Regions from separate parts of the Serratia montpellierensis genome, predicted to be linked through region 3. Evidence: predicted binding sites of a transcription regulator. Region 3 holds the regulator's gene; each other region holds the start of a gene.

Region 1 (7,725 bases), on a different contig from region 3:
GTTGAATTCCTGCTGAGTCATTACCTTCTCCTGAAATCATGCCATCCGCACCGCCGGCGGAGGGGCGATAGAACGTTTAGTGCAACGTCGGTTTGATGTTTTCCGGCGCCGTCGGCTTGTGACGGGTGAATTCGCCGTGGCACATGATGGCGGCGACCCGCACATATTCCGCCACTTCTTCCAGCGACTGTTCCAATTCTTCCTGATCTTCGTCTTCGTCGTAGCCCAGCTGCGCGATGTTGCGCAGATCGTCGATCGCTTCACCGACCTCGTCTTTCACCTGAGCCAGCTTCGGCTGCATCATGCCCAGCCCGAGCAGGAAGTGGTTGACCCAACCGCCCAGCGCATCGGCGCGATCGAACACGCTGACGATCTCCCCTTCAGGCAGCATCAGTTGGAATAGGAATTCATCGTCTTCCAGCGTTTCACGCGTTACTTCATACAGCTGTTGCAGCGGTTGGCTGAGCGCCTGCGGGAAGGCCACGCCTTCGTTGGTCAGATCGTGCACCAGCGCCTGCCAGCCGGCGTCACGGCTGCCGCCGCACAGCAGGCCGCTGATCAGGCCGTGCATTTCTGCCGCGGTCAACGCCACCGACTGCTGGTTGAGGGCCACGGTCAAAGATTGGTAACTTGGAAATGTATTCTGTATAGACATGCGCATTCGTCATCGTTGGCAGGATAAGTTCGTGTTATGCTACCACCAAGGTCCGTCGCTATACCAGATAAGCGCGACACCTCAGTGGCTAGTTATAATCGCGATGTGGCAGGTTTCACACTGCGCCGTCGGGTGGCGAAAGTGCGGTAAATACGCATTTTGAAACCCTTTTTTGACTGGCAATGTGCGCCACAGTAGATTACAACCAGGTACTGAAAAAGGGGTTGTATCTTGGTACCGAGGTATATATAGTGGCGCCCGCTTTGACGGCCCGGCCAGGGCGGACAAGGCTGGCGCGAAATTTAGGCAGGAAGGTGGCATGTCTGCACAACCGGTAGATATTCAAATTTTTGGCCGCTCGTTAAGAGTCAATTGCCCGCCAGAACAACAAGATGCGTTGAATATGGCGGCGGACGATCTTAACCAACGGTTGCAAGATCTTAAAGTTCGCACTAGAGTCTCCAATACTGAGCAACTGGTTTTCATCGCGGCATTGAACGTCTGTCACGAACTTGCTCAAGAACGGTTGAAAACCCGTGACTATGCGTCCAATATGGAACAACGCATACGGATGCTGCAGCAGACCATTGAACAAGCGCTGCTTGAACAAGGTCGCATCTCTGAACGTCAGGATGCACAATTCGAATAACTTAAGTTGTTGAAATCAAAGTTTCGGCAACGAGTACAAAATTTCTCTGAGATGTTCGCCAGCGGGCCAGTCCCCTGAGCCGATATTTAGTACAAACAGAATGTGTTGCTCCGCGATCGGTGAGCACGCTCGGTGCGCCGAGAAGCCTTAAGATTGCGACGGCACGTTCACCTTGAACCATGGGTTCAAGGGTTACAGCCTGCGACGGCATCTCGGAGATTCCCCTTCTCAGCGGTTTATGTGTGCTGAACGCCACACTGAGCAAGCCTGATACGATGTCTTTTCAACCCCAATTCGCGCAGCAGCGCCAAGCCATTCGCCAACTCATTCGCCAACGCCGACGCGAACTTACGCCGGATCAGCAACGCTTTGCCGCAGACAAGATAACCGAGCGCCTTGCCGCACATGCACGCATTCAGGCGGCGCACAGCATCGCGGTATTTTTGTCGTTTGACGGCGAACTCGATACCGAGCCGCTGATCGAGCAGCTGTGGACGCTCGGCAAACGGGTTTACCTGCCGGTGCTGCACCCGTTCAGCCCGGGTCACCTGCTGTTCCTGCGCTATGCGCCGGAAACGCCGCTGGTACGCAATCGCTTCAATATTCTCGAGCCCCGCCTCGATGTGCGCCAGGTGTTGCCGCTGGGCGAACTTGACGTCGTGCTGACGCCGCTGGTGGCATTCGATCATACCGGGCAGCGTTTGGGCATGGGGGGCGGTTTTTACGATCGCACCCTGCAAAACTGGCGCAGCGGCGGCCCCTATCCCATCGGTTTGGCCCATGATTGCCAGCAGGTGGAGCGCCTGCCGACCGAGCACTGGGATATCCCGCTGCCGGAAATCCTCACCCCGCTCTGCAGCTGGGCGTGGCACGAGCCCAAATAGCAAAAGGCCGGATCGCTCCGGCCTTTTTCGTTGCGGCAAGCCGCCGAATCAGAACAGCAGACGGGCGCGAATGGTGCCGTCGATGGCCTTCATGCGCTGCAGCGCAGCGTCGGCGCGTGCGATTTCCGCTTCGATGTCGATCACCACGTAGCCGATTTCCGGCCCGGTTTGCAGATACTGGGCGGCGATGTTAACCCCCTCTTCGGCGAAGATCTGGTTAATCTGCGTCAGCACACCCGGACGGTTTTCGTGGATGTGCAGCAGGCGGCTGGCGTTCGGACCATGCGCCGGCAGCGACACTTCCGGGAAGTTGACGGCGGACAGAGTCGATCCGTTGTCGGAGTATTTCGCCAGCTTGCCGGCCACTTCGTCGCCGATGTTCTCCTGCGCTTCCTGCGTGGAACCGCCGATGTGCGGCGTCAGCAGCACGTTGTCGAACTCACACAGCGGCGAGTTGAACGGATCGCTGTTGGTCGCCGGCTCTTCCGGGAAGACGTCGATCGCCGCGCCCGCCAGGTGATTGCTGGCCAGCGCGTCGCACAGCGCGGGAATATCCACCACGGTGCCGCGCGAGGCGTTGATCAGAATCGCGCCCGGTTTCATCAGCGCCAGCTCTTCCGCCCCCATCATGTTCTTGGTGGCCAGCGTTTCCGGCACGTGCAGCGTCACCACGTCGCTCATATTGAGCAGATCGGACAGATGGCGCACCTGCTGCGCGTTACCTAACGGCAGCTTGTTCTCGATATCGTAGAAGAACACTTTCATGCCCAGCCCTTCGGCCAGAATGCCCAGCTGGGTGCCGATGTGGCCGTAGCCGATGATGCCCAGCTTTTTGCCGCGCGCCTCATAAGAGCCCACGGCCAATTTGTGCCACACGCCGCGGTGCGCCTTGGCGTTGGCGGCCGGAATACCGCGCAGCATCAACAGCAGCTCGCCCAGCACCATTTCGGCCACGGATCGGGTATTGGAGAAGGGGGCGTTGAAGACCGGAATACCGCGTTTGGTCGCCGCTTTCAGATCAACCTGGTTGGTGCCGATGCAGAAGCAGCCCACCGCCACCAGTTTTTCTGCGGCGGCAAACACCTCTTCGGTCAGATGCGTACGCGATCGGATGCCGACGAAGTGTGCATCGCGGATGGATGCCTTCAGCGATTCGGTGTCTAACGCACCCTTGTGGTATTCGATGTTGGTATAACCGGCGGCACGTAAATTATCGACCGTGCTCTGATGAACCCCTTCCACCAACAGGAATTTAATCCTGTCTTTCTCCAATGATACTTTTGCCATTTACCCGACCCTATGTTCAGACTTCAGAAGCGGCTGTGACGACACAGCTCCCATCCAACATAACAAAAATAACGCGGGCGGCAATACAAACGATTGCCTGCCCGGCAGGACAAGGCGCAGCGTTCATGGCGGTTTACGGCAGAAAATGCCATAGGGAAAGTTTTCGGCAGAAGCTTTGGGGAGTCAGGTTTCACAATGTGACATAAGTCACCAAATTTGCCGTTTTTCAGAAAAGATATTTTAACCGAAGAATTATGCGGCCCGGCGCTACCGGGCCACAGACGGCGGAGGCTTATTTGACCACTTTCACGCCTTCCGGGGTGCCGACCAGCGCCACGTCCGCGCCGCGGTTGGCGAACAGCCCCACGGTCACCACGCCGGCGATGCCGTTGATCTTGTTCTCCAGCGCGATGGGGTCGGTGATGCTCAGGTTATGCACATCGAGGATCACGTTGCCGTTGTCGGTCACCACGTTCTGGCGATACTCCGGCAGGCCGCCGAGTTTCACCAGCTCGCGCGCCACGTAAGAGCGGGCCATCGGGATCACTTCCACCGGCAGCGGGAACTTGCCCAGCACGTCCACCTGCTTGCTGGCGTCGACGATGCAGATGAATTTCTTGGCGATGGCAGCGATGATCTTCTCGCGCGTCAGCGCAGCGCCGCCGCCCTTAATCATCTGCATATGACCGTTGATTTCGTCCGCGCCGTCCACGTAGATATCGAGCGAGTCCACTTCGTTGCTGTCGAACACGTGGATGCCGAGGCTTTTCAGCTTGGCGGTGGAGGCGTCTGAGCTGGACACCGCGCCTTCGATCTGGTGCTTGATGGAGCCCAGCGCGTCAATAAAGTGGGCGGCGGTAGAGCCGGTGCCAACCCCGACGATGGTGCCCGGCGTCACGTATTCCAGCGCCGCCCAGCCCACCGCTTTTTTCAGTTCATCCTGCGTCATAATATGTCCCTTGCCTCTGTACGAAAACGTGTGCGTATTATAGGGTAAAACGCTGTTTTTCACGCCGGCAGGATCACACTTATTTACCGCAGCCCGCATTTTTACCCGCTTGGCGGCGAGCTGGGGGCGTGATTTTTCCACCTGCGCCGTGCGCAAAATGTGGCATAGTGCCGGTATCATTCTAATTTAAGGGATATCTTTCCGATGAAACGCCCAGACTATCGTACGCTGCAAGCGCTGGACGCGGTGATCCGTGAGCGCGGCTTCGAGCGCGCCGCGCAAAAACTCTGTATCACGCAATCGGCGGTATCCCAACGCATCAAACAGCTGGAAAACCTGTTCGGCCAACCGCTGCTGGTCCGTACCGTGCCGCCGCGCCCGACCGAACAAGGGCAAAAGCTGCTGGCGTTGCTACATCAGGTGGAATTGCTGGAAGAAGAGTGGCTCGGCAACGACACCGGCATCGATACGCCGCTGCTGCTGTCGCTGGCGGTCAACGCCGACAGTCTGGCAACCTGGCTGCTGCCGGCACTGAAACCGGTGCTGGCGGACTCCCCCATTCGCCTGAATCTGCAGGTGGAAGATGAAACCCGCACCCAGGAGCGGCTACGCCGCGGTGAGGTGGTGGGCGCGGTGAGTATTCAGCCGCAGCCGCTGCCGAGCTGCCTGGTGGATCGGCTGGGAGCGCTGGACTACCTGTTCGTGGCCTCCAGCGGCTTCGCCGAGCGCTACTTCCCGAACGGCGTCACCCGTTCCGCGCTGTTGAAAGCGCCGGCGGTGGCCTTCGATCATCTCGACGACATGCATCAGGCATTCCTGCAGCAGAACTTCGATCTGTCGCCGGGCAGCGTGCCCTGCCACATCGTGAACTCATCGGAAGCCTTCGTGCAGCTGGCGCGTCAGGGCACCACCTGCTGTATGATCCCGCATCTGCAGATCGAAAAGGAGCTGGCATCCGGTGAACTGATCGATCTGACGCCGGGGCTGTACCAGCGCCGCATGCTGTACTGGCACCGCTTCGCGCCGGAAAGCCGCATGATGCGCAAAGTGACCGACGCGCTGCTGGAACACGGTCACCTGGTGCTGCGTCAGGATTAAAACGAAAAAAGGTTCGCCGCAGCGAACCTTTTCTTCAATACGATAACCTTACTGCGCGGCGTTACGCTGCAGCTCGAACACCACGTCCACCTGATCGTCGAAGTGAATGCTTTGCTGTTCATAGGTTTGCGCCGCGTCGCTTTCCGCCGCTGCACCGGCCGCCTTATACATCCGCGCCACCGGCATCGGCTGGTAGTTGGCGACCCGATAGCGAATGCTGTACACCGGCCCCAGCTTGGCGTGGAAGCCCTTGGCCAGGGATTCGGCCTGCTGAGTCGCGTTCTCGATAGCTTTTTGCCGCGCCTGCTCGCGATACACGTCCGGCTTGGCGACGCCCAGCTCCACCGCGCGGATCTCGTTCAGGCCGGATTTCAGCGCACCGTCCAGCAGCTCGTTCAGCTTGTCCAGCTGACGCAGGGTCACCTGCACCTGGCGCACCGCCCGGTAGCCCTTCAACACCGACTCGCCGGTTTTCAGGTAATCGTATTCCGGCTGGGTGCGCAGGTTGGCGGCGCTGATGTCTTTCTTCTCGATGTTGTTTTTCTGCAGGAAATCAAAGTACTGCGCCACGCGCTCGTCCACCTGCTTCTTCGCCTGGGCGGCGTCTTTGGAGGAAACGCTCACTTCGATCGCCAGGGTGGCGATATCCGGCGTGGCGTCCACGCTGGCGGTGCCGGAGGTGACGACGTGCGGCCCTTCAGGCACTTCAGCCGCCTGCAGCGCCATCGGTAACGTCCCTAATCCGACCATTGCGGCCATAGCCAATGCTTTTAGCTTCACAGTGTCTCCTTAATGACAGGCTGTCTCTGATCGCCGGCTTTTCCCTGTGAGAACCGCCGGATTCCTGGCATCAAACGTAGCATATCGCACGGCGTTTTGAATTCGGATTAGTGACAAATTCTTATAAATTTGCCCCCTGCCAGGCCAGCTGCAGCGCGATGCCCCACATCACCAGCCCGACCAGCGCGTTGATGATGCGCTGCGCCCGCTGCGTGTTCAGCCACGGCGCCAGCCAGGAGGCCAGCAGCGCCAGGCCGAAGAACCACACCGCCGACGCGCTGACCGCGCCAAGCGCGAACCAGGAGCGCACGTCCGCCGTCAGCTGCCCGCCCAGGCTGCCGAGCACCACAAAGGTGTCCAGGTACACGTGCGGGTTCAGCCAGGTGACCGCCAGCATGGTGACCACGAGGCGCCAGCGGCTCTGCGCCAGCTCCTGCGCCGCGGCCTGCGCCGGTTGCGGGCTGAAGGCGGAACGGAACGCGCCCCACCCGTACCACAGCAGAAACGCCACCCCGCCCCAGGTGACCAGCGCCAGCAGCAGCGGCGAACGGGTCAGCAATGCGCTGCCGCCGAAAATCCCGGCGCAGATCAGCACGATATCGCTCAGCGCGCACAGCGAGGCAATCATCAAATGATACTGGCGGCGAATACCCTGGTTCATCACGAATACGTTCTGCGGGCCCAGCGGCAGGATCATGGCGGCGCTCAGGGCAAAACCCTGCAGGAAGACGGCTAACATGGGAGATTCCTCGAATGATAAAAGGCGCCGGACGAAGGCGCGTGTCGGTCAACACGCGCATCATACGAGGAAGCGATCATTAGGTGAAATTGATGTTTCTAATCCAGTATCAGAGACGCTAATACTTAAATCGGCGTGACGAACCCCAGCTCCTGAGAGATGCGTTGCGCGGTGGCCAGCACCGGTTTGATCAGGCTTTTGACGCCGATCTGCTGCAGCTTGGCGGTCGGCAGAGAAACCGACACCGCATAAGGCACGCGCTGTTGAATATCGAACACCGGTGCCGCCACGCAGGAGACCCCCAGCTCGTTTTCCTCGCGATCCATCGCCATGCCGCGCTGACGAATATCGGCCAACTCCTCATACATCTTCGGCAGCTCGGTAATGGTATTGCGCGTCAGCGTCTGAATCTCCTGCTGGTGAGTCTGCCAGTAGTGAGCCGGGTAATCATCGTTGCCGTAAGCCATGAAGATTTTACCCATCGCCGAACAGTACAGCGGCATATGCTGGCCGATATAGGCGCGGGTGCGCATCATGCCGGTGGTCGGCTCCAGCTTGTAGATCAGGATGACGTGGTCGTCTTCGCGGCTGGAGAAGTTGACCGTCTCGCCCACTTCCAGGTTCAGCTGTTCCAAATGCGGCGCGGCCACGTGAATGATGTTGAGTGACGACAGCGCCTTCTGG
Region 2 (7,725 bases), on a different contig from region 3:
GGCATCGTCGCTGCGCAACGACTCCAGGTATTCCAGATAGCTTTGGTCGACGTCTTTGGTCACGTAGATGCCGTTGAATACCGAGCATTCGAACTGGACGATGTCCGGGTTCTCTTCGCGCACCGCCTCGATCAGATCGTCCAGGTCCTGGAAAATCAGCCCGTCGGCGCCGATGATCTGACGGATTTCATCCACTTCACGCCCGTGGGCGATCAGTTCGTTGGCGCTCGGCATGTCGATGCCGTAGACGTTAGGGAAACGCACTTCCGGCGCGGCAGAAGCCAGATACACACGTTTGGCGCCCGCTTCGCGCGCCATCTCGACGATTTGCTCAGAGGTCGTGCCGCGCACGATGGAGTCATCCACCAGCAACACGTTCTTGTCGCGGAACTCGGCACGGTTGGCGTTCAGCTTGCGACGTACCGACTGACGACGCGCCTGCTGGCCCGGCATGATAAAGGTGCGGCCAACGTAGCGGTTTTTCACGAAGCCCTGGCGGTATGGCTTCTCGAGAATACGCGCGATCTCCAGCGCGATATCGCAGGAGGTTTCAGGAATCGGGATCACCACGTCGATGTCCAGATCTTCCCACTCGCGGGCGATCTTCTCGCCCAGCTTCTGGCCCATGCGCACGCGGGCGCTGTAGACCGAGATTTTGTCCATAAAGGAGTCCGGGCGCGCGAAATAAACGTATTCGAACAGGCACGGGTTGGTTTTCGGGTTCTCTGCGCACTGGCGGGTGAACAGCTGGCCCTTGGTGGTGATGTACACCGCTTCGCCCGGCGCCACGTCGCGCAGGAACTCAAAGCCCAGGGTATCCAGCGCCACGCTCTCGGAAGCCACCATGTACTCGCTGCGGCCATCCTCCAGCGTGCGCTTGCCGATCACCAGCGGGCGAATGCCGTTCGGGTCGCGGAACGCCAGCAGGCCGTGGCCGATGATCATCGCCACGCAGGCGTAAGCGCCGCGCAGTTGCTGATGCATGGCAGCGACCGCGGTAAAGATGTTGTCGGCCTCCAGCGGATAGTGCGGGAAGCGATCCAGTTCGCTGGCCAGCACGTTCAGCAGGATTTCCGAGTCGGAGGTGGTGTTGACATGACGACGGCCGCTTTCGAACAGATTTTGGCGCAGCTCATGGGCGTTGGTCAGGTTACCGTTGTGGGCCAGCGTAATGCCGAACGGCGAGTTGACGTAGAACGGCTGGGCCTCTGAGGCGCTCGAGCTGCCGGCCGTCGGGTAACGCACATGGCCAATGCCCATGTTGCCCTGCAAGCGTTGCATATGGCGCGCCTCAAACACATCTTTCACCAGGCCGTTGGCTTTACGCAAACGGAACCCGTTGTGGGCGTCAATGGTGACGATGCCTGCGGCATCCTGGCCACGGTGCTGAAGCACCGTCAGCGCATCATAAATCGACTGGTTTACCGGCATGAAACCGGCGATACCGACAATACCGCACATGTTGTCTTTTCCTCATCAGCGCTACCGCCCCGGCAATTGGGTCGGCAAGAAACTCGACGTGCTCTGCAGGTAGTCAAAGAACCACCTGATGACGTAACTGAACTGGGGAATGAGCTGCGACTGTTTCCAGTCGGCGCTTTGTGAGAAGCCGGTAAAGGTGTCCAGGAAGAACAGGATCGCCGCGACGATCAACACGCCGCGCAGCGCGCCGAAGCAGATGCCCAACACGCGGTCGGTACCCGACAACCCGGTTTTCTCTACCAGTGAGCTAATCACATAGTTAACAATAGCCCCTACGATCAAGGTCGCGATGAACAAAATCGCGATCGCGATGCCGTTTCGCACCAGTTCATCTTCAAAACGAGTGAAATAGACCGCAAGGTAAGAGTAGAAATGGCTGGCAACAAAAAACGCACATCCCCATGTCACAAGTGACAATGCTTCGCGAACAAACCCTCGGATCAGGCTCACCAGAGCCGAAAATCCAATCACCGCTATAATGACGTAATCAATCCAGACCATGAACTATTCCAATGATGAATCGCCCCTGCATCCAATTCGCGGCGAATTCTAACAGAAAAAGAAAACGTTTGCGTAGGGGATTTCCTACCACGTTACAAATAAAAAGCGGCGATTAAAAAATTCCCAATCGCCGCGCCTACATAGGTGATTTAGCCTGTAAAAGGCGCGGTTTTTCTCGCTTTCTCTCCACCACTCCTTAATTCAGGGGCGCATCCTGCTGCGCCCCTGCGGGGTTTAACGGCCGTACGGCTTCACCTGCCCGCTCAGCCCGCTGATCGAGTTCAGCGACGGCAGCGCCGCCTGCAGCTTCTGCTTGGACGCGTCCGGGCCGACGTAGATGCGGGTGATCTGCCCCTGCACCGGCGTTGACGGCACGGTAAAGGCGCGATAGCCCGAGAGGCGCAGCGAGGCGACAATCTCATTCGCCTTGGCGGCGTTTTTCAACGCCCCGAGCTGCACGACATAAGCTTGCCCGGCCGGCGCTTTTTCTTCCGCCGGTTTCGGCTGCGGTGCCGGTTCAGGTTTCGGCGTCGGTTCCGGTTTCGGCTCCGGCTTCGGCGCCGGTTTCACTTCCACCGGCTTCGGCTGCGGTGCCGGTTTCGGTTTTACTTCTGCCGGTTTGGTTTCCACCGGTTTCGACTTGGGCTGCGGCACCGGCTGAGGACGCGTTTCAACCGGCGGCGGTGCCACCTGCGTCGGTTGCTGAGCAGTCTGCCGCACCGCCTGTTGCGCTGCCGCTTCGTTGGCCGCCTGCTGCTCGACCAGCGCGCCCGCCCCTTCCGGCGGCTGCGCCGGCAACGGCTGCGTCACCGGTGGCAGCACGTCGTTTTCTTCGACATCGCCCGCCTTCGGCACCAAAGGAATGGCCGCGAATTCATCCTCGTAATGCTTCTTTTTGCCGTCCAGCAGCCCTGGCAGGATGATTACCCCCAGCGCCACCAGAATCACGGTTCCGACCAGTCGGTTCTGAAATTTACTCGCCACTCACACTCCCCGCATCTCGTCTAACGCCGCCATCACCTGCGCCACGGTGTGGAACGATCCACAGACGATCACAATATCCTGTTTATCAGCATCCTGCATAGCCTGCCGCCAGGCAGTTTCGACATCATTAAAGCGGCGCGGTTCCGTCAGATGCTGCGCCAGCTGTTCGACGCTGGCACCGCGCGGCCCATCAAGCGGCGCACAGTACCATTCATCCACCTGCTCGCTGAGGCAGGCCAGCGTGCCGGCGATGTCCTTGTCCGACAGCATGCCCACCACCGCGCGCACCTTACCGCCGTCGCGCGGCAGCCTGGCCAGACGCCCGGCCAGATAGCCGGCGGCGTGTGGGTTGTGCGCTACGTCGAGGATCAGCGTCGGCTCCCGCCGCACGATCTGGAAGCGCCCCGGCAGCGTCGCCTGCTGTAGCCCGGTGAAGATCGCGCGTTCGTCAATCTCCAGCGGGGAGCAGTTCAGCGCCGCCAGCGCGGTAGCGGCATTGGCCAGCGGTACGTTCGGCGTCGGCAGATCGGTCAGCAGCGTGTCGCCGCCCTGCCACTGCCAGCGATCGCCCTGCTCGCTGAAGCTCCAGGCTTCACCGCGGCGATACAGCGGCGCGCCCAGCGTTTCGGCGACCTGGCGAATGCTGTCCGGCATGTCGGGCTCACCCACCACCGCCGGCTTGCCGCTGCGGAAAATGCCGGCCTTTTCGCGGCCGATGCTTTCACGATCGTTGCCCAGCCAGTCGGTGTGATCGAGCGCGATGCTGGTGATCACCGCCACGCTCGGATCGACAATGTTGGTAGCGTCGAGACGCCCGCCCAGGCCCACTTCCAGGATCACCACGTCGAGCCGTGCCTGTTTGAACAGCTGCAACGCCGACAGGGTGCCGAACTCGAAATAGGTCAGCGACGTTTCGCCGCGGCCGGCTTCAATGGCAGCGAACGAGCGGCTGTGTTCCGCTTCGCTCAGCTCTTCCCCCTGAATGCGCACGCGTTCGGTATAGCGCACCAGATGTGGCGAACTGTAGACGCCGACGCGCAGGCCGGCAGCCAGCAGAATGGCTTCGAGGGTGCGACAGGTGGTGCCTTTGCCGTTGGTGCCGGCAACGGTGAACACCGTGGGAGCGGGGGTCAGTAAATCCAGATGCGCCGCGACGCGCTGTACGCGCTCAAGGCCGAGTTCGATCGCCTGGCTGTGCAGACGTTCCAGATAGTAAAGCCACGAGCTCAATGGCGACGTGGCTTGGGGAATTTGGTGGTTTTGCATGAGTCCCATCACTGAACTTGGGTTCATTAATCCATCAGGGCACCACCCTCACCGCGGTAAAGGCGATGCGCTTCGTTACCGCCGCCAGCCTGCAAACCGCAGCGAGATAGGCTACGGCTGGCAGGGAACGGGCATCAGCCGTCACTTAGCCACAAAGTGGCGGCTGAACCCGGGCGGGATCTGTCTTTGCCTCAGGCGTCGGCCTGCTGCTCCGGCTCAATGACCGGCGCGACCTCATCGAAATGCGGCTGCGGCTGGTTGGTCAGCTTGGACAGAATGCTCGCCAACGTCTGGCGCATTTCCGGACGGCGAACGATCATGTCGATCGCGCCTTTTTCGATCAGGAACTCGCTGCGCTGGAAGCCCGGTGGCAATTTCTCGCGCACGGTCTGCTCGATGACGCGCGGGCCGGCAAAGCCGATCAGCGCTTTCGGCTCGGCGATGTTGATGTCGCCCAGCATCGCCAGGCTGGCGGAGACGCCGCCCATGGTCGGATCGGTCAGCACGGAGATGTACGGCAAGCCGCGCTCCTGCATCTTAGCCAACGCCGCGCTGGTTTTCGCCATCTGCATCAGCGACATCAGCGCTTCCTGCATGCGTGCGCCGCCGCTGGCGGAGAAGCACACCAGCGGACAGTTGTCCTCCAGCGCCTGCTCAACCGCACGCACGAAACGTGCGCCGACCACGGAAGACATCGAGCCGCCGATGAAAGCGAATTCGAAGGAGGCCGCGACGATCGGCATGCCGTACAGCGTGCCCTTCATCACCACCAGCGCATCTTTCTCGCCGGTCGCTTTCTGTGCGGCGACCAGGCGATCTTTATAGCGCTTGGAATCCTTGAATTTCAGAACGTCCTTCGGCTCCAGATCGCTGCCCAGCTCCACTTCGCTGCCTTCGTCCAGCAGGGTATGCAGACGCGCGCGCGCGCCCATACGCATGTGGTGGTCGCACTTCGGACACACTTCCAGATTACGCTCCAGCTCGGCGCGGTAGAGAACCTGGCCGCAGCTGTCGCATTTGGTCCAGACCCCTTCAGGAATGCTCGCCTTACGGGTTTGTGTGATATTGCTCTTGTTAAGAATTCGTTCAATCCAGCTCATCGATGACCTTTCTGTTTGAACCTGGCACACGCCAGTCCGCTGTTCATGCTTTAACAATCCCCCCGAAAACACCCCAATGAAAAAATGCCCGTTCGCGGCGCGGCAAGCGCGGCGACTGAGGCATCGGCTTCAGGGTTGTTCGCAGGAACAGACCATAATGTCGCTCATTAAACCATATCGGCCCGACGCTGTGGACAAAAAACTGGTCGAACCGACAGGTTAAGCGATGTTTTTACTGTTTTTGCTGGCGGGCAGCCGCGCGCTTGTGGCGCCAAATTTCAATCACACCCGGCAGAATCGAAACGATGATGATCCCGACGATCAGCAGTTTCAGGTTCTCCTGCACTACCGGCAGATCGCCGAACAGGTAGCCAGCATAAGTGAAGAGCAGCACCCAAACCAGTGCGCCAATCACGTTGTAGGCGGCGAAATGGCGATAGGACATATGCCCCATACCGGCGACGAACGGCGCAAAAGTACGCACGATCGGCACGAATCGCGCCAGAATAATCGTTTTCCCACCGTGTTTCTCATAGAACTGGTGCGTCTTGTCCAGATAGCTGCGGCGGAAAATTTTCGAATTCGGGTTGCTGAACAGCTTTTCGCCGAACAACCGCCCGATAGTATAGTTCACCGCATCGCCGAGGATCGCCGCCACCACCATCAACGCCACCATGGTATGCACGTTCAGATCGTTGGTCGGCAACGCCGCCAGCGCACCAGCGACAAACAGCAAAGAATCCCCCGGCAGGAACGGCGTCACCACCAGACCGGTTTCGCAAAACAGGATCAGGAACAGAATAGCGTAGACCCACATGCCGTATTGTGCGACCAGTTCGGCCAGGTGCACATCAATATGCAGAATGAAATCAATAATAAACTTGATGATGTCCATAAATTCTCTCATTGATGCCGGGTGTTTCAATCACCCGGCAGAAGCACAAGGGAGCGACGCTTTCAGGCGTGCCGGCGTTTAATCGTCGGGCAAAAACAGCGGCCCCATCGGCGGCCGCGGCAGACCAAAGTGGTCGGGATAATCCACGGCAACCAGATACAGCCCCTCGGCTCGCGCCGTCGCCGCCGCCAGATTGCGATCTTTCAGCGCCAGCAACTCGGCCATCCAGTTCTCATCCTGATTGCCGCAGCCGATCTCCATCAGGCTGCCGACGATGTTGCGAACCATGTGATGCACGAAGGCATTCGCCTTGATATCTACCACAATATATTCGCCGTAGCGCGTAACCTTAACGTGTTTTACGCAGCGCCACGGGGTGCGCGACTGACATTGCACCGCGCGGAACGAAGTGAAGTCGTTCTCGCCCAGCAGCGCCTGCGCCGCCCGATGCATGCGTTCGGCATCCAGCGGGTGATAAAAGTGCGTCACCCCCTGTTGCAGCACCGCCGGCCGGTAGCGATGGTTGAAAATAATATAGCGGTAGCGACGCGCGGTGGCGCTGAAGCGCGCGTGAAAATCGTCGGCGACGGGGCTCACCCAACGCACCGCGATATCCGGCGGCAGATGGGTATTCACCCCCATCGTCCAGGCGGCGTCCTTGCGGCGCGCGGTGGTTTCGAAATGCACCACCTGCCCGGTGGCGTGCACCCCGGCGTCGGTACGCCCGGCGCACAGCACGGTAATCGGCGCATCCGCCACCTTGCTCAACGCCTGCTCCAGGCGCGCTTGCACGCTGGCCACTTCTTGCTGCCGCTGCCAGCCGTAGTACCGGCTGCCGTCATATTCGATGCCCAGCGCGATCTTCAGCGTCGGCTGAACGGGCGAGACCACCTCAGACATCAGTACATCTGCTCCTGCACCAGACGTTCGGCGGTTTCGATAGCCATCAGCGCGCCGCCGAAACGCACGTTGTCCGCCACCGTCCAGAACTGCAGCAGCTCAGGGATGCCGTAATCGTTACGCAGACACCCGATGCTGAGCACATCGCTGCCGGAGGCTTCGGTGACCTGAGTCGGGTAATCGTCCTCTTCGCTCAGCTGAATGTCCTCGGCCTCTTCGAGCTCGCTGCGCGCCTCTTCGGCGGACAGCGGGCGCAGCGCTTCCAGGTGCACCACCTGCGCGTGGCCGTAAAACACCGGCGACTGAACGCAGCTCACCGAAATCGGCAGCCCTTCATCCTGCAACACCTTGCGCACCTGATCGACGATCAGGCGTTCTTCGCGCACGCTGCCCTGCTCGTCGGCGACAAGCGGCAACAGGTTGAACGCCAGCTGCTTGCCGAAAACGCCCTCCTCGGCCGGGATGCCGTTCAGCAGGCGCGCGCTCTGGCCGGCCAAGTCGTCCACCGCCACCTTGCCGCGCGACGATACCGACATCAGCGTGGTGACGTGCAGGCGCGACAGCCCCGCCTGTTCGGTCAGCGGTTTGATCGCCGTC
Region 3 (7,725 bases):
GTCATTCCGGTCAAAACATACGTTGAGAATAACATTTTTAATCCGACCATTTCACTAATATATTGCGCCGCGATGACGACGCGGCTTAATTATATCCGCCGCCGCCCCCTGGCGTTTTTTCATACATTAACGGGCTGATTTTAAACCAAAAAAAATGTCATTAACGTTTTCTCACAATATGGATTATTATTTATGAGTTCTTCGCTGTTTTATATGGCGAAATTCGGGAATACTGTAACTCTTTCGATATCCGTTTCGGGGCCAAGGTTGGTGACGTCGACATGCGTTTAATTCTTACGCTCTTTGCGCTGCTGTTTACGCAGCTCTTCTTCAATTTGGCGCACGCTGCGCCACAGGCGCGTGTTGCCGCCGAGCAGCGTAAAAGCCATGCTAATGAAGCGCGGCCCGATGACCGCAGAAAAAAGAAAGCGGACAAAGCCGCTAAAAAAGCCAAAGTGACGGCTCCCGAGAAAAAAGCCAAGACCGCCAAGGCGAAAAGCGAGAAAAGCGCGAAAAAGATCGCCAGCGCCAAACCCAAGGCCAAAGCGCAGAAAACAGCCAAGATTAAAGTTACCCCGCCGAAAAAGGGCTATAAAAAAGGCTATGGCCGCCACCGCGAAGCCGGTATGGCCACCGCCAAACTGGCGCGTGAAGAAAAGCCGTTGAAACTCAGTCCCGCCCACAAAAAACGCTACCAACACGCCAAACAAACCGCGATGGCCAAGCTGATGGGCCAGATGGGCAAACCTTACCGCTGGGGCGGCAGCTCGCCGCGCACCGGCTTCGACTGCAGCGGCCTTATCTATTACGCCTACAAAGACGTAGTGAAAATCAAGATGCCGCGCACCGCCAACGAGATGTATCACCTGCGCGATGCGGCGCCGATCAAGAAAAGCGAACTGGAAAGCGGCGATCTGGTGTTCTTCCGCATCAACAACCGCGGCGTGGCGGACCATGTTGGCGTCTACCTCGGCAACGGCAAATTCATCCAGTCGCCGCGCACCGGCGAAGAGATCCGCATCAGCCAGCTCGATAACGACTATTGGCAAAACCACTACATCGGCGCACGCCGCGTAGTGACGCCGAAAACTATCCGTTAATTCCCTGTTTTGCGCGGTTGCGGCCCTGGTCGCAACCGCCTGCTCAAGCTATCGCCCATCGCACCGCCCCACGCGCATTTCTCGCTTTTCTTCCTGTTTTTTATGACGAAAATTGTTAAGATTGAATGACCACAATAAAAAACGGCCCATATGATTCTCGCCCGGCGGGAAGCGAATGGCGCTGTAAAGGAGGAAGCAATGTCGTTTGAATTACCTGCATTACCGTATGAGAAAAACGCGCTCGAGCCGCACATCTCCGCCGAGACCCTGGAATACCACTACGGCAAGCACCACAACACCTACGTGGTTAACCTGAACAACCTGGTGAAAGGCAGCGAGTTCGAGGGCAAATCGCTCGAAGAGATCATCAAGACCTCTAACGGCGGCGTCTTCAACAACGCCGCGCAGGTGTGGAACCACACCTTCTACTGGCACTGCCTGTCACCACAGGGCGGCGGTGAACCGCAGGGCGAACTGGCGGCGGCGATCGTCAAATCCTTCGGCTCTTTCGCTGCGTTCAAAGAGCAGTTCACCGATGCCGCAGTGAAAAACTTCGGTGCAGGCTGGACCTGGCTGGTGAAAAAACCGGACGGCGCGCTGGCGATCGTCAACACCTCCAACGCGGCCACCCCGCTGACCGGTGAAGACAAACCGCTGCTGACAGTTGACGTGTGGGAACACGCGTATTACATCGATTACCGCAATGCGCGTCCAAAATACCTGGAAAACTTCTGGGCGTTGGTCAACTGGACCTTCGCAGCGGAAAACCTGCGCTTACGCCAGGTTCTGAGGTGATGAGGCGCAGCCAGGCTGCGCCTTTTTTATCGCCGGCGGGAAATCAATTCAACGCGGCAACGAAGCTGAAAGCGATAATGACCGCCAACGCGCAGACGGTAGTGAACAGCGACATCTTCAATTCGGTATCCATGACAACTCCTTTAAAATAGGCTTTCCTAAGGATAAAAGGCGCACAATTAGTACGTCAAATCATTTTCCCACAGTTCGCCGATAAAATCTTGTTATCATTTCCCGGTTTATAATCTCGATTACCTCTTCCACTTTTGTTCAATATGCGACAAAATTCGCAGTTCACAACTGCGTACCGGCATCCATGCCCCTCCTGATTAAGCGCTGAAGACTTCAACACACTAAAAACTCAGTTTTCGCTTCTCTGGAGAAGGATCTACGTAGGCAAACGATTAACATCACACTTACATGCTGTAAACATGTGAGTTCAGGAGTCATTCCTTACATGGCAACGATTAAAGATGTGGCCAAACGCGCGGGCGTTTCCACCACCACCGTTTCGCACGTCATCAATAAGACTCGTTTCGTCGCCGAAGAGACCAAAGCGGCCGTGTGGGCCGCCATTAAAGAGCTGCACTATTCGCCGAGCGCCGTGGCGCGCAGCCTGAAAGTCAATCACACCAAATCGATCGGCCTGCTGGCCACCTCGAGCGAAGCCCCCTACTTTGCCGAAGTGATCGAAGCGGTGGAAAACAGCTGCTACAGCAAAGGCTACACCCTGATCCTGTGCAACTCGCACAACAATCTGGACAAGCAGCGCGCCTACCTGGCGATGCTGGCCCAAAAGCGCGTCGACGGCCTGCTGGTCATGTGCTCCGAGTACCCGGATCAGTTGCTGGGCATGCTGGAAGACTACCGTAACATCCCGATGGTGGTGATGGACTGGGGCGCCGCGCGCGGCGACTTCACCGACACCATCATCGATAACGCATTCGAAGGCGGCTATCTGGCCGGCCGTTACCTGATCGAACGCGGTCACCGCGAGATCGGCGCCATTCCGGGCCAGCTGTCGCGCAACACCGGCGGCGGCCGTCACCAGGGCTTTATGAAGGCGCTGCAGGAAGCGCATATCGACATTCGCGAAGAGTGGATCGTCCAGGGCGACTTCGAGCCGGAGTCCGGCTACAAGGCGATGCACCAAATTCTGTCGCAAAAACAGCGGCCGACCGCGGTATTCTGCGGCGGTGATATCATGGCGATGGGTGCCATCTGCGCCGCCGACGAGCTGGGCCTGCGGGTGCCGCAGGATATTTCCGTGATCGGCTACGACAACGTGCGCAACGCCCGCTACTTCACCCCGGCGCTGACCACCATTCACCAGCCGAAAGAGCGCCTGGGCGAAATGGCCTTCACCATGCTGCTGGATCGCATCATCAGCAAGCGCGAAGAGTCGCAGGTGATCGAAGTGCATCCGAAGCTGATCGAACGCCGCTCGGTCGCCGACGGGCCGTTCATCGACTACCGCCGCTAATCCCCCGCGCCGGAAGCCTGCGCGGCTTCCGGCTTCGCCTCGCTCAGCCACTCCTGATTCAGCGTCTCCCCATCGCCCAGATACGCCAGCAGCCAGCTCATCGCCGGTGACGGTTTATCCTGCTGCCAGGTCAGGCAGCACGGGCTGGCGGGAAACGGCTGCTGCAGCTGCAACGCCTTCAACTCACCGCGCTGCACCCGCGGCAGCGCCAGATGCGCCGGCATCATACCGACGCACAACCCGGCGCACAGACAGTCGAGCGCCGAGGTCCAGTCCGGCACCACCAGCCGCCGCTGGTTATCCAGCGTCCAGGTGACGCGCTTGGGCAGATTGCGCGAAGTGTCTTCCAGACAAAGCGCAGGGTACGGCCTAAGCCGATCGTCATTCAGCGGCCCTGCCAGTTGCGCGAGCGGGTGCTGTGGGCTGACCACGCACAGCCAGTTCATATACCCCATGTCGCGAAAGGCGAAGCCGCCGCCGACCGGCACCGCGCGGGTGGCACCGATCGCCATGTCCGCTCTGCCGTCCACTAACGCATCCCACACGCCGTTAAACACCTCGGGTTGCAACATCAGTTCGACATCGGGGAAATGCCGGTAAAAATCCAGCACCAGCTGGCGGCTGCGCTGCGGTTTGACGATGATGTCCACGGCGATATTCAGCTGGCCGCGCCACCCGTTGGCCACCTGCTGACAGTGGCGGCGGGTGTCGAGCATTTTTTTGATAACAACTCGCGCATCCTTGATAAACAGCGCACCGGCCGGCGTCAACTCCACATCACGGTGACGCCGCTCAAACAGCGGCACCGCCAGCCATTGTTCCAGCTGCCGTACCGTGTAGCTCACCGCCGACGGCACCCGGTGCAGCTCCTGCGCCGCCGCGCTGAAACTGCCGGTACGCGCCACCGCGTCGACCACTTCAAGAGAATATTCAGACCACATCGCTTTGCCTTCAATTTTTTTAACAGCACTTTGCAAATATTACCGTTTCACAAGCAGAGATCCAGCCGGATACACTGGCCGGCGCTAAAAACCTGCGACACTAAAATATTAACGAGAAATACCATGCGAAATTCCTTTGGTTTTATGTTCTATCTCGCCGGCCTGAGCATGCTGGGTTATCTGGCGACCGATATGTACCTGCCCGCCTTTGGCGCCATGCGGGAGGAACTGCAAATTTCCGCCGGCGCGGTCAGCGCCAGCCTGAGCATCTTCCTGGCCGGCTTCGCCTTCGCGCAGCTGCTGTGGGGGCCGCTCTCCGACCGCCTGGGCCGCAAACCGGTATTATTGATCGGCCTGACGCTGTTCGCCGTCGGCTGCCTGGGCATGCTGTGGGTGGAGAACGCCGTGCAGCTTTGGATCCTGCGTTTTATCCAGGCCGTTGGCGTCTGCTCCGCCGCCGCCATCTGGCAAGCGCTGGTGGTCGACCGCTATCGCGAAGGCCAGGCCAATCGCGTATTCGCCACCATCATGCCGCTGGTCGCGCTGTCGCCGGCGCTGGCGCCGCTGCTGGGCGCCTGGCTGCTGAACCACGCCAGCTGGCGTGCGATCTTCGCCGTGCTGCTGGCCATCACCGCCCTGCTGCTGCTGCCGACGCTGTTGCTCAAAGATCGCGCCAAAACGCAACCCACCGCCGATGCGCCAAAAAACGGCGTCAGCTTCTGGCAACTGTTGAAATCCCCGGTGTTCAGCGGCAACGTCGCCATGTACGCCGCCTGCTCGGCCGGCTTCTTTGCCTGGCTGACCGGCTCGCCGTTCATCCTCGGTGATATGGGCTACGGCCCGAGCGACATCGGTCTGAGCTATGTGCCGCAAACGCTGGCTTTTCTGCTGGGGGGCTATGGCTGTCGCGCCGCGCTAAAGCGCATCAATGGCAAAACCCTGCTGCCGTGGCTGCTGGTAGCTTATGGTGTCAGCATGGCGGCGCTGTATCTGGTGGCAACCCTGACCGCTCCGACGCTCACCACGCTGCTGATCCCGTTCTGCGTGATGGCGCTGGTCAACGGCGCCGGCTACCCGATCATGGTGGCGAATGCGCTGATGCCGTTCCCGGAAAGCAGCGGTAAAGCCGCCGCGCTGCAAAATACGCTGCAGCTGGGGCTGTGTTTTGTGGCGAGCATGCTGGTGTCGGCGTTTATTGCCCAGCCGCTGTTGGCGACGGTGACGGTGATGGTATCGACGGTGATCCTGGCCGCGCTGGGGTATTTCCTGCAGCGGGGAAAAGTGGCCGATGCGCAGCAAAAAGCGCAGCGGGAGCATGCTAACTCAGCGTCATAATTACTAAGCTCAATAATCACTTAAAGAATATGCGTGCCGAGTGCGATTTACAGTTGAGTCAACGTCTCGGCACGCCTATACTCAAAAACAACCTTGTAAAGTAACACCTTATAATCCCTATATCTCAATTAGCTATTGTGTACGCGCCTTGCGTCACACTCTTTTTTAAGGATGCGTTTTTCCTGCGCCGTTTGCGTCGGGCCGCTTCTTTAAATTTCCTCTGTTCATAGTCGGATATCAGACGCCGCGGGCTTATTTCCCGTCGGTAAACGTATGCACCCGCAGAAATTGTCTAAGCTGTTTCCTAACGGGTCATCAGTCAGAAGAAGGTGATGGAGAAGCTATGAGTTCATCGTGTATAGAAGATCTGAGCATCCAGGATAATCAGTGGTACCGTATCGCGCATGAAATGCTCGGCCTGGCCGGCATTGAAATCAACGGATCGCGCCCCTTCGATATTCAGGTTAAAAATCCCGAATTCTTTAAACGCGTCCTGCAGCAAGGGTCGCTGGGCCTCGGCGAAAGCTATATGGACGGTTGGTGGGAATGCGAACGGCTGGATATGTTCTTCCAGCGCGTGGTCAGCGCCGGGCTGGAGAAGAAACTCCCCCACCACCTGAAAGATACCCTGCGTATCGCCGCCGCGCGCCTGACCAATCTGCAATCGAAAAAGCGCGCCTGGATCGTCGGCAAAGAACATTACGATCTCGGCAACGATCTGTTTACCCTGATGCTCGATCCTTACATGCAATATTCCTGCGGCTACTGGAAAGACGCCACCACGCTGGAGGAAGCGCAGGAAGCCAAGCTGCGGATGATCTGCGAAAAACTGCAGCTGCAACCGGGCATGCGTTTGCTGGATATCGGCTGCGGCTGGGGCGGCCTCTCCGCCTATGCGGCGAAACATTACAGCGTGTCGGTGGTCGGCGTGACCATTTCCGCCGAGCAGCAGAAGCTGGCTCAGGCGCGCTGCGCCGGGCTGGATGTGCAGATCCTGCTGCAGGATTATCGCGATCTGCATCAGCAGTTCGATCGCATCGTCTCGGTCGGCATGTTCGAGCACGTCGGGCCGAAAAACTACCGCACCTACTTCAACGTGGTGGAGCGCAATCTGGTGCCGCACGGCCTGTTCCTGCTGCACACCATCGGCTCGAATAAAACCGACATGAACGTCGATCCGTGGATCAACAAGTACATTTTCCCGAACGGCTGTCTGCCTTCAGTGAGCCATATCGCCGAAGCCAGCGAAGGCCATTTCGTGATGGAAGACTGGCACAACATCGGTGCCGACTACGATCGCACGCTGATGGCCTGGTTTGAACGCTTCAAACAGGCGTGGCCGCAGCTTGCCCCGCGCTATTCCGATCGCTTCGAGCGGATGTTCAGCTATTACCTGAACGCCTGCGCAGGCGCGTTCCGGGCGCGCGATCTGCAGCTGTGGCAGATGGTATTCAGCCCGAAAGGCGTTGAAGGCGGCATTCGCGTCGCCCGCTGAATGCTTTCCCGATAAAAAAGCCCCGGCAACATCATCGCCGGGGCTTTTTTTTTGCTCTTTCGGACCCTGCGGGTTAACCGCAATAAACGCGAATGATTTTATCGTTGCTATCGCCAAGGAAGTTCAGACGGCGCAGGTTGAAATCCATGGTAACGGCAGAGTTGTACGGAATGGCGCGCACCTTGGCGTCGATCCGCACGCCTTCCAGCGACGTCATCGGCTTACCGACGAAGTTTTGATACTGCGAAGCGCCGCAGGTATCGTCCGCATCGGCCATTTGCGCGCCGGCGCCCTGCTCAGGTGAGCTGCTGCAGGCGCTCAGCGCCAGCAACGCGGTTAACAACAACGTTTTCCCATAAAACTTCACGCGTTTCTCCTCTCTGCTTATGATTCGATTCCGGCGGCAACGCCAGAATCGCTGTCAGTCTTTGTGCGCCGGCGCCATCGCCGCCGCCAGCGTCGCTTCCCGGTTGGCCAGCACCCGCTCGACGGTATCCACCACCGCCTGCGTTTGCGGATCGATTTCGATGTTCACCTTATCGCCCAGGCGTTTCTTACCCAGCGTGGTGCGATCCA
Region 4 (7,725 bases), on a different contig from region 3:
AGGATAATCCGGGTATACTCCACCCCCACTTTTATGATTATCCGGATTTGGACACGCGCCTGACGAGGATGCTGTAACGCGCTATGACTCAATACGCTTCCCCGATTTTGACATCACTGCTTGATACCGATGCTTATAAGCTTCATATGCAGCAAGCAGTGTTCCATCGCTATCCCGCGATCAGCGTGGCGGCGGAATTCCGCTGCCGCAGCGACGAACTGCTGGGCGAATATGCCGACGAGATCCGCGCCCAGGTGGCGCTGATGAGCCGGCTGGCGCTGACCGACGCCGAATTCGCTTATCTCTCGGGCCTGCCCTTCTTCCGCCAGGATTACCTGAGCTGGCTGCGGACGTTCCGCTACGATCCGCAGCAGGTGATCGTCGAGAACCGCGACGGCAAGCTGCATATCCGCATCGCCGGGCCGTGGCGCGAAGTGATCATGTGGGAAGTGCCGCTGCTGGCGGTGATCAGCGAAGTGGTGCACCGCCGGCGTTCGCCGCTGGCGACGCCGGAACAGGCGGTAGCACATCTACAAACCAAGCTGGCGCAGTTCAAAACGCTGGCGGGCGATCTGGACCTTTCGCGCTTCAAGCTGATGGACTTCGGCACCCGTCGCCGTTTCTCTCAGGGCGTTCAGCAGGCCATCGTCAGCACCTTGCAGACCGAATTCCCGTACCTGTCGGGCACCAGCAATTACGATCTTGCGCACCAGCTCGGCCTGGCGCCGGTCGGCACGCAGGCGCATGAATGGTTCCAGGCGCACCAGCAGATAAGCCCGGTGCTGGCCAACAGCCAGCGCGCCGCATTGCAGGCCTGGTTGGACGAATACCCGGATCAGCTCGGCATCGCGCTCACCGACTGCATTACCATGGATGCCTTCCTGCGCGACTTCGGCCCGCAGTTCGCCGAGCGTTATCAGGGGCTGCGCCACGATTCGGGCGATCCCGTCGAGTGGGGTGAAAAAGCCATTGCCCACTACGAAAAACTGGGCATCGATCCGATGAGCAAAACGCTGGTGTTCTCGGACAATCTGGATCTGGAAAAAGCACTGGCGCTCTACCGCCACTTCTATCAGCGCATCAATCTCGGCTTCGGCATCGGTACGCGACTGACCTGCGATATTCCCGGCGTCAAGCCATTGAATATCGTGATCAAGCTGGTCGAATGCAAAGGCAAACCGGTGGCCAAGCTCTCCGATAGCCCCGGCAAAACCATTTGTCAGGATCAGGCGTTCGTCAGGGCCCTGCGCAAAGCCTTCGATCTGCCGCTGGTGAAGAAAGCCAGCTGATCCTTCTTTATATAGAGAGAAAGCCGGCCCGGTTCACGCGCCGGCTTTTTTGTTTTTATCCCGACCGCCCTCTTTTCAGCCAGCCGCGATAAATGTTGCGCCAATCCGATGATTTCTGCTTGTGCTCTGCACCGCGGCAAGTAACATAGCCATTACCCCCATATTCTTGGGTTGTAAGCTATTTCTAAACCAAATTATTAAAGAGAGAAATCTATGAGCGTAGTGCCTGTAGTCGACGTACTGCAAGGTCGTGCTGCGGTTGACAGTGAAGTCACCGTACGCGGCTGGGTACGTACCCGGAGAGATTCAAAAGCTGGTATCTCCTTCCTGGCCGTCTATGACGGTTCCTGCTTTGATCCGTTACAGGCCGTCGTTAATAATTCTCTGCCGAATTATCAGGATGAAGTGCTGCATCTGACCACCGGTTGTTCGATTGAAGTCACCGGCAAGGTCGTCGCTTCACCGGGCGAAGGCCAGAGCTTCGAACTGCAGGCCACCGCGATCAAAGTGGTCGGTTGGGTCGACGATCCGGACACTTACCCGATGGCGGCCAAACGCCACAGCATCGAATACCTGCGCGAAGTGGCCCACCTGCGCCCGCGCACCAACCTGATTGGCGCCGTAGCGCGCGTGCGTCATACCCTGGCGCAGGCGATCCACCGCTTCTTCCATGAAAACGGTTATTTCTGGGTCTCCACCCCACTGATCACCGCCTCCGATACCGAAGGCGCCGGCGAGATGTTCCGCGTGTCCACGCTGGATCTGGAAAACCTGCCACGCACCGACAAAGGCACCGTCGACTTCAGCGAAGACTTCTTCGGTAAAGAAGCCTTCCTTACCGTTTCCGGCCAGCTGAACGGCGAAACCTACGCCTGCGCGCTGTCCAAGGTTTACACCTTCGGCCCAACCTTCCGCGCCGAAAACTCCAACACCAGCCGCCACCTGGCGGAATTCTGGATGATCGAGCCGGAAGTGGCCTTCGCGACGCTGGACGACGTTGCCGGCCTGGCCGAAAGCATGTTGAAGTATGTGTTCCAGGCGGTGCTGGATGAGCGTGCCGATGACCTGAAATTCTTCGCCGAGCGCGTGGATAAAGACGCAATCTCTCGTCTGGAGCGTTTCGTTTCTTCCGATTTCGCCCAAGTGGACTACACCGACGCCATCGAGATCCTGCTGGCCTCGGGCCAAACCTTCGAAAACCCGGTTTCCTGGGGCATCGATCTCTCTTCCGAGCATGAACGTTACCTGGCGGAGAAACACTTCCAGGCGCCGGTGGTGGTGAAAAACTACCCGAAAGACATCAAAGCGTTCTATATGCGCATGAACGAAGACGGCAAAACCGTCGCGGCCATGGACGTGCTGGCACCGGGCATCGGCGAAATCATCGGCGGCTCGCAGCGTGAAGAACGCCTCGACGTGCTCGATCAGCGTCTGGAAGAGATGGGGCTGAATAAAGAAGACTACTGGTGGTATCGCGATCTGCGCCGCTACGGCACCGTGCCGCATTCCGGTTTCGGCCTGGGCTTTGAACGTTTAATCGCCTATGTCACCGGCGTGCAAAACGTGCGCGATGTGATCCCGTTCCCACGCACGCCACGTAACGCAAGCTTCTAATTTATACGATCAAACGTTTTTTAAACGATTTCGTTACAAAACAAAGGCCAGCATCGCTGGCCTTTCGCATTTTTTAATATTGACGCACGTCACAAAGTTCCCTAAAAATTACATTTAGTTACACATACTTTCCTTTTGCAACCTGATTGGGACATTGGTATCATTTTCGTCCTAGATTAACCCGCCTGTGAATGGAACACTGCGTTCAGACACAGGACGACACCAATCTATCAACAATAGTTCCCAAAGAATTATTGGCGGCAGTGGCAAAAGGTGTCCGAATAACACCAATGAGGGTAATAATGATGAAGCGCAACATTCTTGCAGTGGTTATCCCGGCTCTGTTGGCTGCTGGTGCAGCAAACGCAGCTGAAATCTACAACAAAGACGGCAACAAGCTGGATCTGTACGGCAAAGTTGACGGTCTGCACTACTTCTCCAAAGACAAAGGTAATGACGGCGATCAGACCTATGTTCGTTTTGGCTTCAAAGGTGAAACCCAGATTACTGACCAACTGACCGGTTACGGCCAGTGGGAATACAACGTTCAGTCCAACCACTCCGAGTCTCAGGGCACCGAAGGCACCAAAACCCGTCTGGGCTTTGCTGGTCTGAAATTCGCTGACTACGGCTCCTTCGACTACGGCCGTAACTACGGCGTACTGTACGACGTGGAAGGCTGGACCGATATGCTGCCAGAGTTCGGTGGCGATACCTACACCTACACCGACAACTTCATGACCGGCCGTACCAACGGCGTTGCGACCTATCGTAACAACAACTTCTTCGGTCTGGTTGACGGTCTGAACTTCGCTCTGCAATACCAGGGCAAGAACCAGAACGACGGTCGTGACGTTAAGAAACAGAACGGCGACGGCTGGGGTATCTCCTCTACTTATGACATCGGCGAAGGCGTAAGCTTCGGCGCTGCATACGCTTCTTCCAACCGTACCGACGATCAGAAACTGCGTTCCAACGAGCGTGGTGACAAGGCTGACGCATGGACCGTGGGCGCGAAATACGACGCCAACAACGTTTACCTGGCAGCCATGTACGCGGAAACCCGTAACATGACTCCATTCGGTGGCGGTAACTTTGCCAACACTTGCGCAACTTCTGAAAACTGCGGCGGCTTCGCCAGCAAAACTCAGAACTTCGAAGTGACTGCTCAGTACCAGTTCGACTTCGGCCTGCGTCCAGAAGTGTCTTACCTGCAGTCTAAAGGCAAGAACCTGAACGTCCCAGGCGCAAGCTCTGACCAGGATCTGGTTAAATATGTTTCTGTTGGTACCACTTACTACTTCAACAAAAACATGTCTACCTACGTTGATTACAAAATCAACCTGCTGGATGACAACGCGTTCACCAAAGCAACCGGCACCGCTACTGACGATATCGTAGCTGTTGGTCTGGTGTACCAGTTCTAAGTTGTCTCGCTTAACGGCGGTTTACCGTCGGCTAAGTTAAAAAACAGGGCTTCGGCCCTGTTTTTGTTTGTGTCTTCCGGTAACGTTTTATCCTGCAGATTTCCCCTTCCCCATCATTTTTTCTGTTTAACTCCCCCCCTTCACAAGATCGCGGTGTTTTTGTCGCAAACGGTTGGCAAAGCCGGTCACTGGCGTTACCCTGATGTTTCTGTCTGCTTAACTCCGAGATTTGGAAGCACCTGACATGTTTGAAAAAATCACCGCCGCACCCGCCGACCCGATCCTGGGTCTGACCGACATTTTCCGCGCCGACGCCCGCCCGAATAAAATCAATTTAGGGATTGGCGTTTATAAAGACGAAACCGGTAAAACCCCGGTGCTGACCAGCGTAAAAAAAGCTGAACAGTATCTGCTGGAAAATGAGACCACCAAAAACTATCTCGGTATTGAGGGCATTCCGGCGTTCGCCAGCTGCACTCAAGAGCTATTGTTCGGTAAAGAGAGCCCGATCGTCGCCGATCGTCGCGCGCGCACCGCACAGACGCCAGGCGGCACCGGCGGCCTGCGCGTGGCGGCAGACTTTATCGCTAACCAAACCAGCGCCAAACGCATCTGGATTAGCAACCCAAGCTGGCCGAACCACAAGAACGTCTTTAGCGCCGTGGGCCTGGAAGTGCTGGAATACGCCTACTACGACGCCGCCAACCACGCGTTGGATTTCGACGGCCTGCTGAACAGCCTGAAACAGGCCCAGGCCGGTGATGTCGTGCTGTTCCACGGCTGCTGCCATAACCCGACCGGTATCGATCCAACGGCAGAACAGTGGGCGCAGCTGGCCGAACTTTCCGTCGCCAATGGCTGGCTGCCGCTGTTCGACTTCGCTTATCAGGGCTTCGCCAACGGCCTGGAAGAGGATGCTCAAGGCCTGCGTATTTTCGCCGCCAAACATCAAGAGCTGATCGTCGCCAGTTCCTACTCGAAAAACTTCGGTCTGTACAATGAGCGCGTCGGCGCTTGCACCATTGTAGCCGCCGATGCCGAAACCGCCGACCGCGCCTTTAGCCAGGTGAAAGCGGCGATTCGCGCCAACTACTCCAACCCGCCGTCACACGGCGCCGCCGTGGTCGCTACCATTCTGGGCAACGACGCTCTGCGCGCGATGTGGGAACAAGAGCTGACCGATATGCGCCAGCGTATTCACCGCATGCGTCAGCTGTTCGTGAATACTCTGCAGGAGAAAGGCGCGCAGCAGGACTTCAGCTTCATCATACAGCAGAACGGCATGTTCTCGTTCAGCGGCCTGACCAAAGAACAGGTGCTGCGTCTGCGCGAAGAGTTCGGCGTCTACGCCGTGAACTCAGGCCGGGTGAACGTGGCCGGCATGACGCCGGACAACATGGCGCCGCTGTGTGAAGCCATCGTCGCCGTGCTCTAAAAGCATCGACGCAGGTCATAAAAAAAGGGGCGCTCTATGCGCCCCTTGATTATTTCTGCCGGGAAATCATCGTTACCACACCGCCGGCTCTTCGCGCAGGAACGGGTTGGTCTGGCGCTCGTGGCCGAAGGTCGACATCGGACCGTGGCCGGGAATAAAGCGCATGTCGTCGCCCAACGGCAGCAGTTTGGTACGAATAGAGGCAATCAGCGCCTGATGGTCACCGCGCGGGAAATCGCTGCGCCCCACGCCGCCGTTAAACAGCACGTCGCCCACCAGCGCCAAACGCGCCTGCTCATTGATAAAGACGATGTGGCCCGGCGTATGCCCTGGACAGTGCAGCACCTTGAGCGTCATCTCGCCCACCTGCATCTCATCGCCTTCCGACAGCCAGCGGGTCGGCGTCAGCGGCGCGCACTCTTCCAGTCCAAACATCCGGCTCTGCGCCGGCAAACCATCGAGCCAAAACGCGTCTTCTTTATCCGGGCCATAGATCGGCACCTGATAATGGTCCGCCAACTCTGCCGCCGCGCCGACGTGATCCAAATGGCCGTGCGTCAGCAAGATCTGAGTGATCGTCACCCCCTGCCGCGCGACTTCCGCTTTGATTTTTTCCGCTTCACCACCGGGATCGACCAACGCCGCCTGCTGCGTGTTTTCGCACCAGATCAGGCTGCAGTTCTGGCTAAAGGCGGTAACGGGAATAAGATGGTATTTCATAAGGCTCCAACGACAATAACGCCGCGTCCGCAAGGGGCGGCGTTATTCACTGATGGCACAGCGATTACCAGGTCCGAACCGGGCCGGTATCGATGTGTACGAAGTTGCTACGTGGGTAATATCCTACACCACCGGCGCGCATTTTTAACGCCGCTTTACGGATATTACTCAATTGGATACCTTCGATGTGGAAATCCATCGCCTGGCCTTTGGTGTGGTAGCTGTGCTTGGCCACGCCGCGGCTATGCGCACGCAGTTCGTTGTTGGTGTCTACGGAGCGGTATCCGGAGATCAGCTGCACCGGCTTGCTGGTGCCCAGCAGCCCCTGCAGGCGATAGAGGTGATCAAACAAGCGGGGATCGATCGATTTAACCTTGTTGGCGCGATAATCGCGGAACAGATGATTTAGCCGCACCAACTCTTCTTTATTGTAACCTTTGCCGTCAAAGAACTCGGCTTTAATAGATTCACCGGTATTCAGGTTATTCAGCACTAAAATACGCGGTCGAGCGGTGGAAAGACTGGCAAACGCCTGCCCTGGAAGCAGCGCTATGCCCATAGCGGCGCCACCTAGCGCCAGCCATTTACGGCGGTGATGATCAATTTTGTCCATGACTCTGTTAAACCCGGCAAGAATGTCAAAATAAATGCACAAAGCAGCGCACTGTCCGAACCATAACCGCCTGCGTATGCTGAGTCAACCCGCGATACGCCTAGGTTTACAGGCCCCCGGCGACGAGGGCCTGCGGTATAGCCAAACATTCTGACCGTTATTTATTTATAATTACTGCATTTACTGCATTAATTTTTTGGCCTGAGCCAAAATTTGTGCGCCCGATCGCACCGTATTATCATAATTGTAAATATCTGTGCGGAATTGCGGTTGGCCGTCATCCGAAACCCAGGCGGTCAGATAATACAGTTTTACGGGAATACGCTGGCGAATATTCACATAAGTGGTATTCCCCTCTTTCAGCGTGGAAGACACGCGGCTGTTGTTCCAGCCGGCGTCCTGCAGCAGCATATTCGCCAAATCGGAAGCCTTATTCACCCGCACGCAGCCGGAGCTGAGCGCGCGGATATCTTTCTGGAACAGGCTGTGGTTCGGGGTATCGTGCAGGTAGATGGCGTCTGAGCTCGGCATATTGAACTTGAAGCGCCCCAGCGAGTTGGTGGCCCCCGGCGCCTGACGGACGCGGTACGGGAAGTTGCGCGCAGAAACCATGTTCCAGTCGATCAT

The links. The regulator PurR, encoded in region 3, represses purine synthesis genes. The targets are predictions, from matches to a motif close to CANGCAAACGTTTGCNTG.
Region 1: serA (phosphoglycerate dehydrogenase) is a predicted target of PurR. The motif match lies at 3,558-3,575, and genes of this name have one in related genera.
Region 2: cvpA (colicin V production protein) is a predicted target of PurR. The motif match lies at 2,041-2,058, and genes of this name have one in related genera.
Region 4: FUU19_RS06285 (amino acid aminotransferase) is a predicted target of PurR. The motif match lies at 4,492-4,509, and genes of this name have one in related genera.

Annotation. Positions count from the first base shown of each region.
Region 1 is NZ_VOSN01000015.1:133,118-140,842, reverse strand. Features, by position in the region: gene pepP (Xaa-Pro aminopeptidase) at 1-21, opposite strand, end outside; gene FUU19_RS17350 (YecA/YgfB family protein) at 77-655, opposite strand; gene zapA (cell division protein ZapA) at 975-1,304, shown strand; RNA gene ssrS (6S RNA) at 1,345-1,527, shown strand; gene FUU19_RS17335 (5-formyltetrahydrofolate cyclo-ligase) at 1,580-2,188, shown strand; gene serA (phosphoglycerate dehydrogenase) at 2,237-3,475, opposite strand; gene rpiA (ribose-5-phosphate isomerase RpiA) at 3,768-4,424, opposite strand; gene FUU19_RS17320 (LysR family transcriptional regulator ArgP) at 4,629-5,522, shown strand; gene FUU19_RS17315 (oxidative stress defense protein) at 5,571-6,302, opposite strand; gene argO (arginine exporter ArgO) at 6,424-7,041, opposite strand; gene FUU19_RS17305 (IclR family transcriptional regulator) at 7,167-7,725, opposite strand, start outside.
Region 2 is NZ_VOSN01000018.1:150,012-157,736, reverse strand. Features, by position in the region: gene purF (amidophosphoribosyltransferase) at 1-1,461, opposite strand, end outside; gene cvpA (colicin V production protein) at 1,483-1,983, opposite strand; gene dedD (cell division protein DedD) at 2,218-2,967, opposite strand; gene folC (bifunctional tetrahydrofolate synthase/dihydrofolate synthase) at 2,968-4,233, opposite strand; gene accD (acetyl-CoA carboxylase, carboxyltransferase subunit beta) at 4,425-5,333, opposite strand; gene FUU19_RS19075 (DedA family protein) at 5,566-6,228, opposite strand; gene truA (tRNA pseudouridine(38-40) synthase TruA) at 6,307-7,128, opposite strand; gene FUU19_RS19065 (aspartate-semialdehyde dehydrogenase) at 7,128-7,725, opposite strand, start outside.
Region 3 is NZ_VOSN01000022.1:358,763-366,487, reverse strand. Features, by position in the region: gene FUU19_RS23985 (C40 family peptidase) at 282-1,100, shown strand; gene sodB (superoxide dismutase [Fe]) at 1,299-1,895, shown strand; gene cydH (cytochrome bd-I oxidase subunit CydH) at 1,939-2,028, opposite strand; gene purR (HTH-type transcriptional repressor PurR) at 2,353-3,378, shown strand; gene punR (DNA-binding transcriptional activator PunR) at 3,375-4,319, opposite strand; gene punC (purine nucleoside transporter PunC) at 4,443-5,654, shown strand; gene cfa (cyclopropane fatty acyl phospholipid synthase) at 5,998-7,149, shown strand; gene FUU19_RS23950 (I78 family peptidase inhibitor) at 7,223-7,516, opposite strand; gene FUU19_RS23945 (riboflavin synthase) at 7,571-7,725, opposite strand, start outside.
Region 4 is NZ_VOSN01000005.1:179,062-186,786, forward strand. Features, by position in the region: gene pncB (nicotinate phosphoribosyltransferase) at 84-1,289, shown strand; gene asnS (asparagine--tRNA ligase) at 1,503-2,903, shown strand; gene ompC (porin OmpC) at 3,206-4,330, shown strand; gene FUU19_RS06285 (amino acid aminotransferase) at 4,575-5,765, shown strand; gene FUU19_RS06290 (MBL fold metallo-hydrolase) at 5,838-6,485, opposite strand; gene mepK (peptidoglycan L,D-endopeptidase MepK) at 6,550-7,098, opposite strand; gene ldtD (L,D-transpeptidase) at 7,279-7,725, opposite strand, start outside.